Regions from separate parts of the Sporomusa sp. GT1 genome, predicted to be linked through region 1. Evidence: riboswitches for the same ligand, from Rfam matches in the RefSeq annotation. Region 1 holds a riboswitch; each other region holds the start of a gene.
The links. A riboswitch is a leader RNA that binds a small molecule or an ion and turns the genes downstream of it on or off. The one in region 1 is predicted to bind cyclic di-AMP.
Positions count from the first base shown of each region.

Region 2: linked by a shared signal. The riboswitch ahead of GT1_RS08195 (APC family permease) and the one ahead of GT1_RS02040 (C40 family peptidase) in region 1 are both predicted to bind cyclic di-AMP.
Region 3: linked by a shared signal. The riboswitch ahead of GT1_RS00025 (peptidoglycan-binding protein) and the one ahead of GT1_RS02040 (C40 family peptidase) in region 1 are both predicted to bind cyclic di-AMP.
Region 4: linked by a shared signal. The riboswitch ahead of GT1_RS22640 (3D domain-containing protein) and the one ahead of GT1_RS02040 (C40 family peptidase) in region 1 are both predicted to bind cyclic di-AMP.

Region 1 covers NZ_BMBX01000001.1:380,510-384,673, forward strand. Annotated here, with positions in the region: gene GT1_RS02030 (Fur family transcriptional regulator) at 1-202, opposite strand, end outside; gene GT1_RS02035 (metal ABC transporter solute-binding protein, Zn/Mn family) at 304-1,275, opposite strand; gene GT1_RS02040 (C40 family peptidase) at 1,532-2,179, opposite strand; cyclic di-AMP (ydaO/yuaA leader) riboswitch at 2,204-2,342, opposite strand; gene GT1_RS02045 (glycosyltransferase family 2 protein) at 2,439-3,398, opposite strand; gene aroH (chorismate mutase) at 3,567-3,926, opposite strand; gene GT1_RS02055 (hypothetical protein) at 4,057-4,164, opposite strand, start outside.
Region 2 covers NZ_BMBX01000004.1:152,431-156,594, forward strand. Annotated here, with positions in the region: tRNA gene GT1_RS08190 (tRNA-Ser) at 211-300, opposite strand; gene GT1_RS08195 (APC family permease) at 575-2,422, opposite strand; cyclic di-AMP (ydaO/yuaA leader) riboswitch at 2,483-2,618, opposite strand; gene GT1_RS08200 (efflux RND transporter permease subunit) at 2,836-4,164, opposite strand, start outside.
Region 3 covers NZ_BMBX01000001.1:1,547-5,710, forward strand. Annotated here, with positions in the region: gene GT1_RS00015 (acyl-CoA dehydrogenase family protein) at 1-935, opposite strand, end outside; gene GT1_RS00020 (DMT family transporter) at 1,043-1,495, opposite strand; gene GT1_RS00025 (peptidoglycan-binding protein) at 1,616-2,212, opposite strand; cyclic di-AMP (ydaO/yuaA leader) riboswitch at 2,219-2,361, opposite strand; gene GT1_RS00030 (L,D-transpeptidase family protein) at 2,471-3,190, opposite strand; gene GT1_RS00035 (hypothetical protein) at 3,378-3,851, opposite strand; gene GT1_RS00040 (2-phosphosulfolactate phosphatase) at 4,114-4,164, opposite strand, start outside.
Region 4 covers NZ_BMBX01000003.1:248,343-252,506, reverse strand. Annotated here, with positions in the region: gene guaB (IMP dehydrogenase) at 1-1,052, opposite strand, end outside; gene GT1_RS22140 (hypothetical protein) at 1,068-1,229, shown strand; gene GT1_RS22640 (3D domain-containing protein) at 1,260-1,667, opposite strand; cyclic di-AMP (ydaO/yuaA leader) riboswitch at 1,673-1,810, opposite strand; gene GT1_RS06820 (hypothetical protein) at 2,045-2,545, opposite strand; gene GT1_RS06815 (2-hydroxymuconate tautomerase) at 2,605-2,790, opposite strand; gene GT1_RS06810 (hypothetical protein) at 3,016-3,597, shown strand; gene GT1_RS06805 (HipA family kinase) at 3,881-4,164, shown strand, end outside.

The DNA of each region.
Region 1 (4,164 bases):
CATGAAGATTGCGGTATACAGTGTCCAGGCTTATGTCCTGATAGCGCACCTTTAGTTTTTCCCAAATTTCAAAGGCGGACAACGCTTGGCCTGACTCAACCAGCTGCGCAATCATAGCCTGCCGCTGGGCTGTTATCCGGTAGCCTTTATCTCTTAAACGGGCTATTACAGCAATGACACTTGCTGCATGATCGACAGTCATATCTTTTCCCCCCTTTCTACTGCAAAAAAGATTCCTAATAGGAATGAGATTGCCACGCTACGCCAGCAAGCGGTAACGCGGCAATCTCTGAATGCAATTTATTATTCGAGAGCCTGGATTAAATTGGCTAAGTTTGCTCGCATCAGTGTAAGATAATTCTTCCCCTGCTTTACTTCCTCAGGGGTTAACGCATCCACCGGATGCAATACCAGAACTTTGGCGCCGGCTTCTTTAGCCAAAGTTTCCGCTACTTTGGAACTCACAATGGTCTCCGAAAATATGTAACTAATTTGCCGTTCACGACACAGCTTGGTAATATCAGCCATCTTTTCCGGCGTTGGTTCAGCATCCGGTGACAAACCCATGATGGCAACCTGTTCCAGCTGGTAGCGCTCTGCCAAATAGCCAAAAGCAGCATGGGTAGTAATAATTGTACGTTTCTTTACCTTTTGCAAACCGCTCTGATACTCTTCGTGAAGCTTTTGCAGCTCTTTATTATAATTAGCGGCATTTTCACGGTAATAGGCGGCATTGGCTGTATCGGCAGCAGCCAGAGCTTCCGCAATGTTGTCTACTTCCTTCTGGGCCAATACAGGATCAAGCCAAACATGCGGATCAATTTCGTTTTCTTCATGCTCATGCTTATGCTCATCAACATGGTTATGTTCGTCATGTCCATGACTATGGGGAATGCCTTCTTTTAATTCAATACCTTTACTGACCTCAACCGCCGTTGTGCTGCCAAGTACGTCTTTCCCCGTTACTTTGCCAATCCAATGCTCGAAATTGGCACCGTGAAAGAAAAACAGTTTTGCATTTTTGACCTGTATCAAGTCCTTGGCAGATGGTTCCCATTCGTGCGGTTCGGCTCCGGCAGGAACAAGTATGTCTACCTCGACTTTGTCGCCACCAACCTGCCGGACGAATTCGTATACCGGATAAACACTGGCCAAAACCTTGATTTTGGCTGCTTGCTGTGCATTATCACCTGGCGCAGCTGTTCTCTGACCGCAACCACTGACAAGTACCCCCAATAGAAAAAGTACAACCAAAACCATCCTTGTTTTTATCATATATATCGCTATCCCCTTTTAATAAGAATATTCCTATTAAGATAGTAACAGGCCGGAATCCTACTGTCAACACTTTCCACCGCTTAATAAGATTATTCTTAACAAAAAATCAAAAAAATATAGCGGCATATATAGCTGCCGCTGCTTTTTTTAGCATTATTTTACTTGGTTGCACGGGTAACCTCAAAAGATCGACTGTATATAGCATGAAATAACAAAAGCGGGAAGACAGATAATGCCTTCCCTTCTTGTTGGTTTACATCACCCGGCGGGCGCCAATGTAGCGCGGACCCCAATAGCTACTGCTCATACTGGCAATAGCCACACCGCGGCTGGACGTAGCGCTGATAAAATTACCATCACCAATATAGATGCCGCTGTGAGATGCTCCCGGTGCGTAGGTAGTGAAAAACACCAAATCACCGGGTTGAAGACGACTGTAAGACACAGGCCGCCCAACTGCAAACTGTTCATCAGCCATTCGCGGCAGAGAAATACCACTCTGGGCAAATACGAAGCGAGTAAAGCCGGAACAGTCGAAACCGCCAGGGCTTGTCCCACCAAATACATAAGGCACACCTTGATAACGCAGCGATGTCTGAATAATACGCCGTACCGAAGTTGTGGAAGAATCACGGCTGGCAGGAATATCCCGCCCCATCAAAGCACGATAAGTTTGTGCTCCAACTACACCATCAGGCTCAAGACCCCGAGCTTTTTGAAAAGCCTTGACAGCACTGACCGTTAAGTTGCCAAAATCACCATCTGCTGTGCCGGCATCAAAACCAAGCTCATTAAGCTGAGTTTGAATAGCGGCTACATCAGCGCCTCGGTCACCGGATTCATATGTACCTGAAGCATGGGCAAAAGCAGCGGTCCCAAAAAAGAGACAAAAAGCAACAATAAACCCGAAATACTTTTGCAATTGGTTTCCCCTCTCCTTGGCCTCCGAGGTTAGCTGACGGGTTAGGGTTGCAGGCACCCTACCTGAAAAGCCAGTGCTAATCAGGTTTCACCCCATAAAACTGGTTCCCCCGTACCTGAGCTGGATTCGGCTTTCTAAAACGCTCCTTGGTTATTATTCTGTATCAAATTTGAAAATCCTGCCTAAAATTCATGGTTTTTTTACAAATTTAGGGAGGATTATAGTTTCCTGATAATTACTACTCGTTACCTTTGTTTTGCTGCCGGCTCAAATCAGCCTGAAGCCAGTAGAGCGGACGCTGTTTCACTTCTTCAAATATTCTCCCGACATATTCACCAATAATACCAATGCCCGCTAATTGCAAACCGCCCAACAGCAAAATACTGGCCGTAATTGTCGCCCAGCCCGGAACAGCTTCATCGGTAAAAAGCCTAATATAAACAACATGGCCTGTCAGCACAATGCTGCTGAACCCCAGGGCCAGTCCAATATAAAAGGCAAACCGGAGCGGTGTTTTAGAATATGCCGTTATACCATCAAGCGCAAAATGCAGCATTCGCTTTAATGAGAATTTGGATTGCCCGGCAAAACGTTTCGGCGCAACAAATTCAATCTTAGTCTGCCGATAGCCAATCGCGCTGATCATACCTCGAATAAATCTGGCACGCTCCCGAAAGCGCCGGAAACTATCTACCACCTGTTTATCTAATAATCTAAAATCAGAGCCACCCTCGGTAACCTGTACATTAGACACGGCATTCATCAATTTATAAAACATGCCTGAGGTAAAGCTTTTAAACCAGGATACTCCTTCGGTATTAATTCTCACTGTCTGGACTACCTGGAAACCTTCTTCCCATTTGGCAATCAACTGCGGCAGCATCTCAGGCGGGTGCTGCATATCGCCATCCATGGTAATAACGGCATCCCCTTTTGCATGGTCCAGTCCGCAGGTTAAAGCCACCTGATGACCAAAATTGCGAGCCATAATGAGCGCCCGTACCCGCTTGTCCGCATTGACTAAACGTTCTAAGATAAACGGAGTAGCATCACTTGAACCATCATCGATAAAAATGAGTTCATAAGAATAGGCCAGCGGCTCCATAGCATTAACAACTTCCTGATAAAAGTTGTCGATATTATCCTGTTCGTTAAATACCGGCACAACAATAGATATTACCTTTTCCGGTGAAGCCATAATCAGCCTCCTTTTCACCATTTTATTATTGCACTGCCGGGCAGTGAATGCAAGTCCTGGAACTGAAAAAGCGAGATTACTTCCCATACCTGCAATGACGGTAAGGACCCGCTACAGTCATTGTGAGAGGTACGGCGAAACAATCTCGCTTTTTCACTTGGAACCTTCTTACGCTGTGATATCCTGACGTAAAACCATTGCGTCATGCAAATAAATATGCTTGATATCCTGCTGACAAGTATCGGTATTCCAAAGAATCAATACTCTGATACACAACGGCAGCGCTTCAGGACACTCTATTTCCTGGGTGCCAAATAATGGCACTTGTGTCCAGCCGAGTTTTCTTGCACCTGCAGCCGGAAAAGCCGCGTTTAAATCAGGGGTTGAGCTGAATATCACAGCGCCAATATCTTCGGTATTCATCGCATTTTCCCGTACAATTGCCGCTAGAAGTTCAGCCACGCGCTCAAAGATTTCTTCACATTGGTTTGCGGTAACAGTTGTCGCGCCTCGAACGCCACGCAGCATAATAACCACTCCTAGAGAAAAATTAGCATAGGCTTAGTATACAATATACGCGAAATTAATCCTTTTTCCTGCCAACATTGTAAATATATATATCCAATAACACTAAAGCCTCGCCGCCATGCTGTTAAGGTTAGTCTTCTTTCTTAGGTTTATTGCACCGGCAGGAGTCGCATACATGGCACCGCCACCAGCCACATTCGGGGCAAACGGCATTGGACTGATTCAGCTCAACATATTT
Region 2 (4,164 bases), on a different contig from region 1:
ATATATTATATTGCTTCCGCGTACCATACGGCCTTGTTTCCCACGACGGACCACAGCAGATACCAGGCACCCTTACGGCACATAAGAAGTATCACTTAGCGCTGCTTCCTTCCGGACCTGACGCGATTCATGAGTTCCTATTGCGTAAGACCCGGCACTGCTACAGTCCGGCCTAGAAAACAAAAAGCCGTATACCGGCCTTGAATTTTATGGCGGAGAGAGAGGGATTCGAACCCTCGGTACAGTTTCCCGTACACACGCTTTCCAGGCGTGCTCCTTCAACCGCTCGGACATCTCTCCAAGTGCTCTCAACAGAAACTTATTATATCTTATTTTTCAAATCAATGCAAGCGGTAAATATTGCAAGCCCGGCAATATCACCAGACAAACCGTCAGCCAATTGATACTGCTTAATTATACCGAGTACCAAAAGGCTTGTCAAGTTTTTGAGTAAAGAAAAACCGCTGCTGCGGCCTTACAGCCGGCAACAGTACTGAGGCGCCGGCAGCGCAGTGTTATCTGACAGACACCGGTGCCGGACCTCCCGGGTGTGATCCCGGAAGGTCCGTCCCGGTTATTTTGTCAAATGATACGGCACTGTGGTTACAATGACATTTTCTTTCCAAATAAGAGTATTGCGCAAGAACCAGCCGGTCTGGTTGTGCAATAACCGGTGCCATGCTTTTCTGGTTTCAAACTCCGGAATAATGACGGTGATATAATCATTCGGCCCCTTCTCCCGGCATCTTTTTTCAATAAAATGCAAGAGCGGGCGCATTAACAGCCGGTACGGCGAACGAATAACCACCAATTCCACACCAGGGTCCCACAGCTTCCATTTTTCTATGACCTTTTTGGTCAGTTCATCATTGTCAGATACATGAACGGCCAGGATATCATCACCGATCATTTTGGCGTATTTGATGGTCTCATACACAACACGGGTGGGACTGGATACAGGCACAATAACGGTGTGTTTGCCTTTGGGAAAGGTGGCCGCACCTCTTTCATAGCATGCTTCGGGCAGGTGCAATTGCTCCGACATGGTATTATAATGTCCCCGGATGGCTTTAAATATATAAATCATGATGGGAATGAAAACAAGCACAACCCAGGCTCCATAAAGGAATTTCGTTACCGTAATAATCAGAACCACCAAGCCGGTGACGGCAGCGCCAAGACCGTTGAGGAAGGCCCGGACCTGCCAGCCCTTACCCCGCTGCCGGTACCAGTGCACCACCATACTGGCCTGCGCAATGGTAAAGGAAATGAAAACACCTATAGCATACAAGGAAATCAGGTGCTCGGTATCTCCCTGAAAAGCGATAATCAATAACGCAGCGGCAAGGGTGAGCAGGATAATCCCGTTAGAAAAGGTTAACCGTTCACCGCGGGTTGACAGATAGCGCGGCAGGTAGCCATCTCTGGCGACAATAGCCAACAGCATCGGCAACCCGTTGTAGGCGGTATTGGCGGCCAGATATAACACCAGCATGGTCGTGAATTGAATATAGTAATACACTGCCGAACGGCCAAAAATTTGCTCAGCCAGTTGCGACATGGCGGTTACTTCGGCAACAGGCAGGATATGATAGTGCATAACCAGATAGGTGATACCCAGGAACATAAAGCTCAGGATACCGGCCATCCAATAGGTGGTAACCGTTGCGTTACGGGCCTCAGGCTGCTTGAACATCGGCACACTGTCAGCAATAGCCTCAACCCCGGTCATAGAGCTGCAGCCATTGGCGAAAGCCCGCAAGATGACAAACAGCATGGCCCAGTCCAGTTGCTGACGGGCCAAAGACTCCGGCGGCAACAGATAGGGTGCGCCGGTGAAGGCTTTCCAGACACCTGTTGCAATTAAAGCAATTACGCCGAATAAAAAGGCGTAGGTGGGTATAACAAAGGCATTGGACGATTCCCGGACACCACGCAGATTCACCAGCATCAGCAAACCAAAGAGCACCATTACATCCAGGGTCACTTCGTGCCCGGCAAGGTCAGGCAGAGCGGAAACAATGGCCGCCGTACCGGCTGAGACGCTTACAGCGGCTGTCAGCACATAATCGGCAAATACCGAACCGGCAGCCACCAGCGCCGGCATTTCTCCCAGGTTTTTTTTGGCCACAGCGTAGGCCCCGCCCCCGCCGGGATTGGCCTTCGCAACCTGCACATAGGACAAAACCACGATGCCCAGCAGTAGCAGAATGGAGAGCGCTACCGGCGCCATAAAGCCATAGGCAATAATACCCGGAACAGCCACCAGGGTAAGCATAATTTGTTCCGGCCCGTAAGCCACCGACGATAACGCATCAGAGGAAAAGATGGATAAGGCTTTCCACTTGGGAAGTTTTTCATGAGCCAATTCCCGGTTGTGAAGGGGTTTGCCGATTAGTAATCGGCGAAATTCGCGCATCATACCAGCGCCTCCAGTTTCATTATTCGATTTTTGGGCATAAGAAAAAGACCTGACGGCCTTTCGACCCCTTGCTTTGGCCTGCGAAGTTAGCTGACGGGTAGGATGACAAGAGAAAACATCCCTTTTGTCACAAGGACAAAATTAACCCCAAAAGTGGTTCCTCCGCTTCCATTACGGAACTCGGCCTTATATTGTGTATGCATTGTTATCTTACTGCTTTTCTAATCAAACATAAAGTCCTGCTACACTTGGCTTATGCCTGCTTATCGCTGCCTATAGGCACAGAACACAATAGGCTTGACGGCTCGCAACAGCACGCTATTTTCCGCCCTCGCACTCGGTCTTTCATTACGGTTGATATACGAAAAATATCCCTGCCGTTCCGGTAAAGAACGGCAGGGATTTCTCCAGGCTTATGCTTTCTTGAATACTTTCTTCAAGCTAAACTTTCCTTGTTGAATATCGTCAAATATCGTGTACACTACCGGCACTACCACCAGGGTGAGAATGGTCGAAGTCACCAGACCGCCAATGATGGCGTGAGCCATCGGCGCCCGGGCTTCAGCCCCCGGCCCGATTCCTAACGCCAGCGGCAGCATACCGAAAATCATTGCCGCAGTTGTCATGATAATCGGGCGCATCCGCTGGATGGCTGCTTCGACTAATGCCTGGTTGCGTTCCACGCCTTGTTCACGACGCTGTTTGGCGAAATCCACCAGCAGGATAGCGTTCTTGGTTACCAAGCCCATCAGCATAATAATACCGATGAGGGACATCATACTGAGTTCACTGCCCATAACCAGCAGACCGATGATGGCTCCGATTATGGCTAACGGCAAGGCCAGCATGATGGAAAAAGGATCAAGGTAGCTTTCAAACTGGGCTGCCAGGACAAAGAAGATAAACAACACTGCCATGCCCAGCGCCAGGACCATGCTGCTAAAAACGTCATTCATGGATTCCGTCTGACCGGTAGCCACAAATTGATAGCCTTCCGGCATATCAATTTCAGCCGCTTTTTTCTCAAACGCAGAGTTAAACTCGCCCAAAGTGATTCCGCTTAAGTTAGCCGAAATGGTAATTTGCTGCTGATTGTCATAACGTTTGATTTGGGCGGGACTGGTAGCATAGACAGTGTCAGTCACCTGTGACACCGGCACCATGACGGCCTGGCCGGCCTCATCGCGCGCCGTTCCTGACAGGTATACCTTGTTGACATTGCCCAAACTGCGCCGCTCTTCCGGATCTAAGATGACCCTGACATCATGTGAGTCGTCGCCGTCCTTGTACTGGGTGACAACCTTACCGTTAAACATGGTCTGCAAGGTATCGGCAATGCTGGCTGACGAAATACCCAAGTCAGCCGCCCGGTCACGATTCACAATGAATTGGGCGTCAGGGTTACCGGGTTCATAGCTTGACGATACTTCGACGGCTCCCGGAATACCGGCAACCGCTTGCTGTACCTGCTCGGCAATCACCGCCAAGGTTTCCAGCGACTGCCCCTGGATAACCAGCGACACCGGTTTGCCGCCTGACAGACCTGACTGTTTCATGACACTGATATCTGCGCCGGGAATATCCTTGAGCTGTTGACGCAGGCCGGCAATAATGTCGTTATCGCTGACACTGCGTTCACTTTTCGGCACAAGCTGGCTAAAAATACTAATCTCTCTGGTATTAGCCACACTATAGGTCATTTCAACTTCAGGAATGGCGCCGATAATTTGCGACATGGCATC
Region 3 (4,164 bases), 380 kb from region 1:
TTAGTATAATCCACACCCTGGTCTTTCAGCCAGCAGGCTTTATAAACCAGCAGCCGGGCAGCCTCAATTTGCATCGCCATATCAGCCAGCATAGCCTGTACAAGCTGGAACGAAGCAATAGGCTTATCAAATTGTACGCGCTCCTTGGAGTATTTAACAGCCAATTCAAAAGCCGCCTGAGCCAATCCCACCGATACCGCACCAACAAACGGCCGGGCAGCATCCAGTGTTTTCATGGCAATCTTGAAACCTTCTCCTTCACGGCCAATACGGTTAGTTGCCGGAATACGCACGTTGTCTAACACCAATTCGCAGGTATTAGAGGCCCTGATCCCCATCTTTTCTTCTTCTTTACCAACTGTAAAACCCGGAGTGCCGCGATCGACAATAAAAGCAGTCAGGCCACGGATACCGGCTGTTTTACGGGTATTAGCAAAAATAATATAAATTTCAGCAATGCCACCATTAGTAATAAAACACTTTGTTCCATTAAGAATATAATCTTCACCGTCTTTAACAGCGGTAGTGGCAACTGCTCCTGCGTCAGAACCGGCACCTGGCTCAGTCAGCGCAAAAGCGGCTAATTTACCATTATTAAGAACATCAAACATCTTCCGCTTTTGCTCATCAGTACCCAATAATACTACCGGATAAGAAGCTAAAGCATTGGCTGCCGTTGTTGTAGCTACACCAGCACACCCTTTTCCCAGTTCCTCATAGATAAGAGCGATTGAAAGGGCATCAAGACCTGGTCCATCATACTCTTCAGGAACAGTTAAATTGAGCAAGCCTGCTTCATCAAGCTTCTTCCACAGATCAGCTGGAACCACACCGTCTTTATCCATTTCTAAAGCGTGCGGAGTAATTTCTTTAGCCACAAAATCCTTTACCATCTTTTGTAGATCCAGTTGGTCGGGAGTAAAGTTAAAATCCATGCCTTGCCTCCTTATTGTTCGCATAATACAAAAAAATACTAAAGATAAGTATACCGCATAATGATTTTTTTGTTAACACCCAAATTGCAAAAAAATGAAAAAACGCGCTATTTTAACAGCAGTTTAGCGCCAACTGCAAGTAATACTAAGCCAAACAGCTGTTGAGGGCTGCAAGCCATACGTTCAAGGCCAAAGCCGCCAAAATGATCAATAAGAATGGCCGTCAATACTTGTCCGACAATTATAGCGGTAGTAGCATTGGCTACACCAACACTGGGGATACTGGCAGCTACCAAATATATTATGGCAACGCCAATCATACCTCCCAACCAGGAATACCAAGGTGCTCCTTGCCATGCGTACAAATTCCCCTTACCCATTTTAAACAAAAACAGCAAGATCATTACCAACAAACTTCCGGTAATTTGCACAATAAATGTGGCCTCCAAAAGACCAATAACTTTACTTAACGAAGAATTCAGCGACCCCTGCACCGCCATTAATACCCCGGAAACCAACGCTAATACCAATGGCAGCATTTCGCTTGAGATGAAGTTCAACTTAGACACGCCCCCGTATATTTGCACAATTCTAAGTGTAGTATAATACTTGGAAGTTATTAATATTCCAGGATAACCTGCTTTGGAATAAAAAAAAGAGGCTTACTCTGCTAAGCCTCTTTAGTCAAGTATATATACTGTTACTTGCCGAACGCCAAAAGCCAAAGCCTCGCGGCGGTTCTCATAAGCCAAATCAATACGGTTACCCTTAATCGCACTGCCGATATCGTCAGCTACTGCATACCCATAGCCTTTAATATACAATCTGGTTCCCAAAGGAATAACCGATGGATCGACAGCAACCAAACCCTTACGCAAATAATTGCCCCGGTATGTATAGCTGCCATTTCCAGGATCATGCGCCGTATACGCTGATGCCTTCATAACAATAGAGCGGCTGTATCTGCTGGGTTCACTCGTCAAGCGCCCAAGATAGGCGAATGTTTCTTTGTCAACAATACCCGTTACTTCAAGGTCATTATTACGTTGAAATTCTTTTACGGCCTTAGCGGTAATCGGACCGAAGATCCCATCAATCGCGCCGGCATAAAAACCACCATCTGCCAAAAACTTCTGCACAGCTCGTACTTCATCGCCACGTGCGCCAACAGCAATCGGCGCTTTTTCCGGCTGCTCCGCAGTCAATCCGACCGATGGGCTGCTTACTGCAAACAGCATGACCAATGCAAAAGTAAACGCCCAAAAGGCTCTTTTCAATGGTTTCACCTCTCTTACAATGCGCCTCCGAGGTTAGCTGTCGGGTTTGGGCAAAAGAGAATGTGAGAACGCCCTACCGCGATTGCGGATTCACCCCTGTATTTCTATTGGTTCCCCCGTACCATATAAGGATTCGGCATTATAAATATAATATACCAAATTGCAAGCTTGGTCAAATTCGATATCATGGTATATTCTTGTCATATCGTCTATTTCTTTCAGTTATTTAAAAATTTCAGGAAAAATTGGAGGCAAACATTATATTCCCAGCGCCGTGCATAACTCCTTACTCGCTACACCGGTAACAGCTACCCCTTTATCTGCTTGATAAGCTTTAACCGCTTCTTCTGTCATAGTGCCAAACAAGCCGTCAGCCCGTCCCTGAAAGTATCCCATCTCTTTAAGTTTGAGCTGCAGCGCAGCTACGTCGGAGCCTGAAGCTTTATATTTCAAATTTCTTTCAATCCTAATATTTCTGCCTGTAATGCTTACCGGAGTACCAATAGGAGTCCATTCAAACAGCTCTTCGACATCCTTATTGCGCATTCTGATACAGCCATGGCTGGCAAATTGTCCAATTGACCATGGCTTATTGGTCCCATGAATACCAAATGTGCCCCACGGCACATTTAACCCCATCCAGCGAGTACCAAACCCTGTTCCCCAGTCATAATCCTTCCATACAACATTCCATTCGCCAATAGGGGTGGGAGTTTTACTTTTACCCACAGCAATCCGGTACTTTTTGTAAAGCTCACCATCGTTATGGAGCTCTAACTCCCTTGACTGAACTTTTATTAGAATGCTCACCTTACCGGCAGGTGCCTCAAAGGGTTGCCGACTATCAATTGCCGCCAGGTCCTGTTCATCCATATACTCAAAGCCAAGAATGCTAAAAACAATGCTTAAAATAGCTAATACTGCTATACCGAAAAATATCCGTGAACGCCTGACTTTAAACGACCATAAGGAATTCACCTGGTTCGCCCCCTTACAGACTGTATTCTTCAGAAAATATATGCAGCTGTCCGCAAGGGTATGAAATTTTACATGCTGTCAGGCCAACAAAAAAATTAACCGGCTAAAGCCGGTTAATTTAACACATTACATCGCATTAGCTACCATAACCCAATGGCACTTTGCGGGATTAAGATCCAAATGAATATTATTCTTGACTGCGTTTGGCATCAAAATAGTTATTAGTGTTAGTAAGCAACGTAGAAAGCAAGACCACCTCATCCTGGTATCCGGCTAAACGGTCACTTACCTCTGCTTGGACTTTTTCCTGCACGCTACTACGCACAGCAGTCTCTACCGCCCGGGCAATGTTTTGCTTAGCCACATCCTGGTCCTGGACTGCCAGTTGCGCCGCAACTGAGCTAATATCATTAACAATATCCGCTTTTCCGGTGCGTTCAAGGGCAAATTGGGCAAGAGTTCCCCACAATGCCTGTTTATTGCCTTGTTCAAAATTATCCTTTATTTTCAACAACTCTTCAATCTGGGCAGCCTGTGCGTTGGCAGCAGATAATTCAGCCAGTTGGTCTCCCAAAGACGCAGCCTCTGCTTTAGGCATCGCCAACGAAAATATTGGCATTGCGAAAACCATCAACATGACAGCGGCTATCTTTCTTTTCACAATAATACTCCTTCCCCTTTAATGGTTTGGATTCGTAACACATTTTATCATATAGTTTACATAATTAATAGAGGTAAATTAAACAAGAAAACTGATTGCAAAAACAATCAGCTTTTTTTGTCCTAACAGAAATATAACTTTCTTAAGAACAGGATCAACACCGGCTTCCGCTGCGACGCGCCTGGATGGTGCTAATACCGATTGTGCCACGGATGGCATAGCAATTCGGCCCGCCAAAGACTCGGCACAAGCCGTGTTTTCTTTATTTAATGCAAGCAGTTATAGTACCATTTTCAAATACCGGAATAACTGA
Region 4 (4,164 bases), on a different contig from region 1:
ATGGCTTTGGCAACATCGCCGGAATATTTGATACCGCCGTCAGCGATAATAGGAACATTATACGGGCGCGCAGCTTGGGCACAGTTATAAATTGCTGTAATCTGGGGTACACCGATACCGGCAATTACCCGGGTAGTACAAATGGAACCTGGTCCAATGCCTACCTTAATGGCATCTGCGCCGGCTTCAATCAGGTCACGGGTAGCTTCCGCTGTAGCAACATTACCGGCAATGAGGTCGACGTGAGGAAATGTATCCTTAATCTTCTTTACTGCGTTAAGTACACCTTGCGAATGACCGTGGGCGGTATCGACAACAATAACATCCACTTTGGCCGCTACAATAGCTTCAACCCGGTCCATCATGTCTGCGCCGACACCAACGGCGGCTGCCACCAGTAAACGGCCTTTGGGATCTTTGGCTGAGCTTGGATACTTTTGCGCCTTCTCAATATCTTTAATAGTAATAAGTCCTTTTAAATTCCCCTCAGCATCAAGCAGCGGCAACTTTTCTATCCGGTGCTCACGCAAGATTTCCTTGGCTTCTTCCAGGGAAGTGCCAACAGGGGCAGTGATCAGATGTTCTCTGGTCATACAATCGCCGATTCTCCGGCTTAAGTCTGTTTCGAAACGCAAATCGCGATTGGTCAGGATACCGACAAGCTTATCATGTTCAGTTACCGGTACACCGGAAATGCGGTATTTTTCCATAAGATCATGAGCATCCTGCAGGGTGTTGTTCGGAGATAAAAATATTGGGTCAACAATAATTCCATGCTCTGAACGTTTGACTTTGTCAATTTCATTAGCCTGACGCGCAATTGGCATATTTTTATGTATTACCCCTATGCCACCCTCACGCGCCATGGCAATCGCCATACGTGCTTCGGTGACTGTATCCATGCCGGAGCTGATTATAGGAATATTCAGCTTGATATTTTTTGTCAGATACGTGGATACTTCTACTTCTCTAGGCAAAACTTCGGATTTTGCCGGCACAAGCAAAACATCATCAAAAGTTAAACCTTCGGGGCCAAATTTGTTGTCAAACATTAACTGACTCCTTTCATGCAACATCTCGTAATAGGTATTTCTAATTATAATAACATAAATAAACTTACCAAATCTACCACTTTGTATGTAATTCATAAAAAAAATAAGAAAAACCGCTGGCGTGGTGCTGACAGCCGTCAATATTATAAAGGCGCAGGCACCTCTGTTATGCAGTAGACAATGCCTGGCAAAAGCCAGGCATTGTTGTTAATTAAGAACATATACTTTTACATTCTGAATTCCGAACTCATAAGCCTGCTCAACAGATTGCATGGCAATGTCGATACGATTGCCTTTGATTGCGCCGCCGGTATCCTCGGCCACACCATACATGGTATTGCCATCGGCAAACTCAATATATACTCTAGAGCCAAGGGGAATAATCCGGGGATCAACAGCAATTACGCCAGGGCGTATCTGGGTACCCAGGTAAGTCAGGTTGCCCCATTGACCGTTATCGTGCGGTCCGGGAGCGTAGGCGGTAGCTTTTACGTCCAAAACGGCTTTATAGCCAGGTTGGCCAGCCTGTGCGGCAAATGCCTGCGGCAGTAAAATCGCGGCAGTTAAAACTGCCATGGTAAGGGTACTGCAAATAATTTTTTTGATGTTTTTCATTGTAAAACACCCCTTTCTAAATGCCTACGAGGTTAGCTGACGGGTTCGGGACAAAGGGAAATCCCTACCGCTTGTTAGCGGATTCACCCCGGAAATGGTTCCCCCGTTTTCCTTTTTCTCTGGAAATTCGGCATGGCCTATATATTACAGAATATCCGCCGGTTAGGCAAGCATGTTTAGAAGTAGTTATCCGGCGATATTGATTATTAGCCGGGCTTTTCCTAGGTTATGCTTGTCCGGACGCATAAATAAATGTCAACTGAGAGCTAGCGTAAGTCCGGCCGCTGAAACCGCAATATAGCTACATAATTAAATGAGACTACCAGCATGGCAGCCCCATCAGAGTTATTATTATGTTACCTTGAAATTTGCATCACCTAGTCTTTTCCTAAAATAAACGGCGCAAACCCTAACTCTCCCCAAAAATAATTGTAGTAAATCTGAATAATGCCATCAAGCCTTCTGCGCAGAATTTTTTTTACATGACTAAGCGAGCTAAAAAACAGCCGTGCCTGAGGCTGTGCGCTGTTTACAGCCGCCTGCTGGTAAAACTGCACACATTTGTCGATGGTAATGTAAATCGACCAAAGAGCAGTAAGCTCCTGCAGACCGGCATTAGCAGCAGTTGTATTTTGGGTAGCTTGCTGCCAGACCGCGTCTGAGCCCAGCAATTGGGTCTCCGTTACCGACGGGTATCGAACACTGTCGCTCTCGCCGGTATTGAGTGCTGATAAAAGTTTTAAAAATTCCGTCTGAGAGTTTTTGATAAGCCCCAATACCGGTATTGGCACAGTGCCGGTGGTGGCAGTGTCATGTAATGTCTCTATTTGTCTGCTTAACGAAGTTTCAAGCTCAAACGCAAATTGTATGGGTATCATCGGAGAAGCGCCACCTTTCTAAAATTGAAACCATTTCGCAAGCGAAATGGCTTCAACAATTATTTATCAGATACTAGTTTACCGGCTTTGCCGATATGCTGGGGAGAAGCTTCGCGTACTACTATAGTTACGGCTTCAGGCGGGCATTTGGCTGTTTCTACAATAGCTTCGGTTACTTTTTTTACCATTTCACGTTTTTGCTCTAGTGAACGTCCTTCAATCAGGTCAATTTGTACAATTGGCATAGGTATTCCCTCCTTGAAATGATTTTCTTCCTATCTATCATCTTCGTTGCCCAAGGTAATAATCCCTGCATATGTAAATTAGGAACAAACATTTTTCTGGTCTGCACTACTGTTACCTGCCCCTATCCTGTTTGCCATGATGTGGGAGTAACACTTTTATTATATGGCTCATACAGTATAGTAAACACACCTTGTGATTTTAGATATTGAAGGGGGTCCATACTTATGAGCATATTCAGAGAGCTCCGCAACGAGTGCTTGATTAGGGAGCTTCAGCGTGAGTTAAACACCGACGTATTATTGTTTGGCTTCGACGGAATCGTTTATTTTGGTAATCTGCAAAAAATTGATGACTGCCGGGTCGCCTTTTTAACGCCAGCCATTGAAGCGGAGTCAAACGCAGAAATTCTTTCTCCTGGCGGAGAAGTTGTGGATGCAAAATTTATTCATGTTGATCTTTGGCAGATCGTTGCAAAAGCTACAGGAGTAAGGACTAATCCGTTTAGTAATGATTATTGTCCCGGTGCCGACGGTGTATCACAAAGAACCGAAACCAACGAACGGCAAGAGAGCCGTGAGTTGATTTGCATTCTAAGACGCATGATTGGTGATAATGTGGTAATTACAACCCTTGGCGGTTTCATATTTCAAGGAACCCTTGGCAATGTCGACGATGAATTGGCTTTTATCTCGGTTGATGAAATATTCGGGCCGGCCACCTCTTCGGGAATTTCTGATGATACAGTAAGTACTGCCGTTATTAATCTCGCAGCTATAGCATCTGCGTCCAGATCCACCGAATGCTAATTTAACTTTTGCTGTGATGTGAACCGAGTCAAGGTAATGCAATGCTAAGGTAAGACTCGGTAAATTTTTATCCTGATAGAAGGTATAACTTTCGCCTGGATAAGAGCAACACCGTCTTGCGCTTTCGCCATAGGCTCAGCGCAAGCCGTGTTTTCTTTACCGGGTCTTTTTTTCCTAACAGAAAGTATAACTTTCTTAAAAGCAGGATAAGGGCAACATCGGCTTCTGCCTTCGCCAAAGGCTCGGCACAAGCCGTGTTTTCTTTATCGGGGAGGCTGACAATATGCTAATGGCTACAGAATACTTGGGCGAAGTGGGCGTCGGGGTTACTGCACCCCAGTTTTTTCGTGCGCAGGATGATAATATCTATGTAGTCAAATTCCAGAACCATCGATTTGGCTCCCGGGTATTGGCAAGCGAATTTTTTGCAGCCAAGCTTGGTGCGATAATGAATTTGTGCTTTCCTCCAAGCGATATCATTGAAATTGATGAACAAATGCTCAATTCCCATCCCTGCCTCTTGGAGTTAGGCTTGGAACCCGGACCCCATTTTGGCTCCCGCTATCT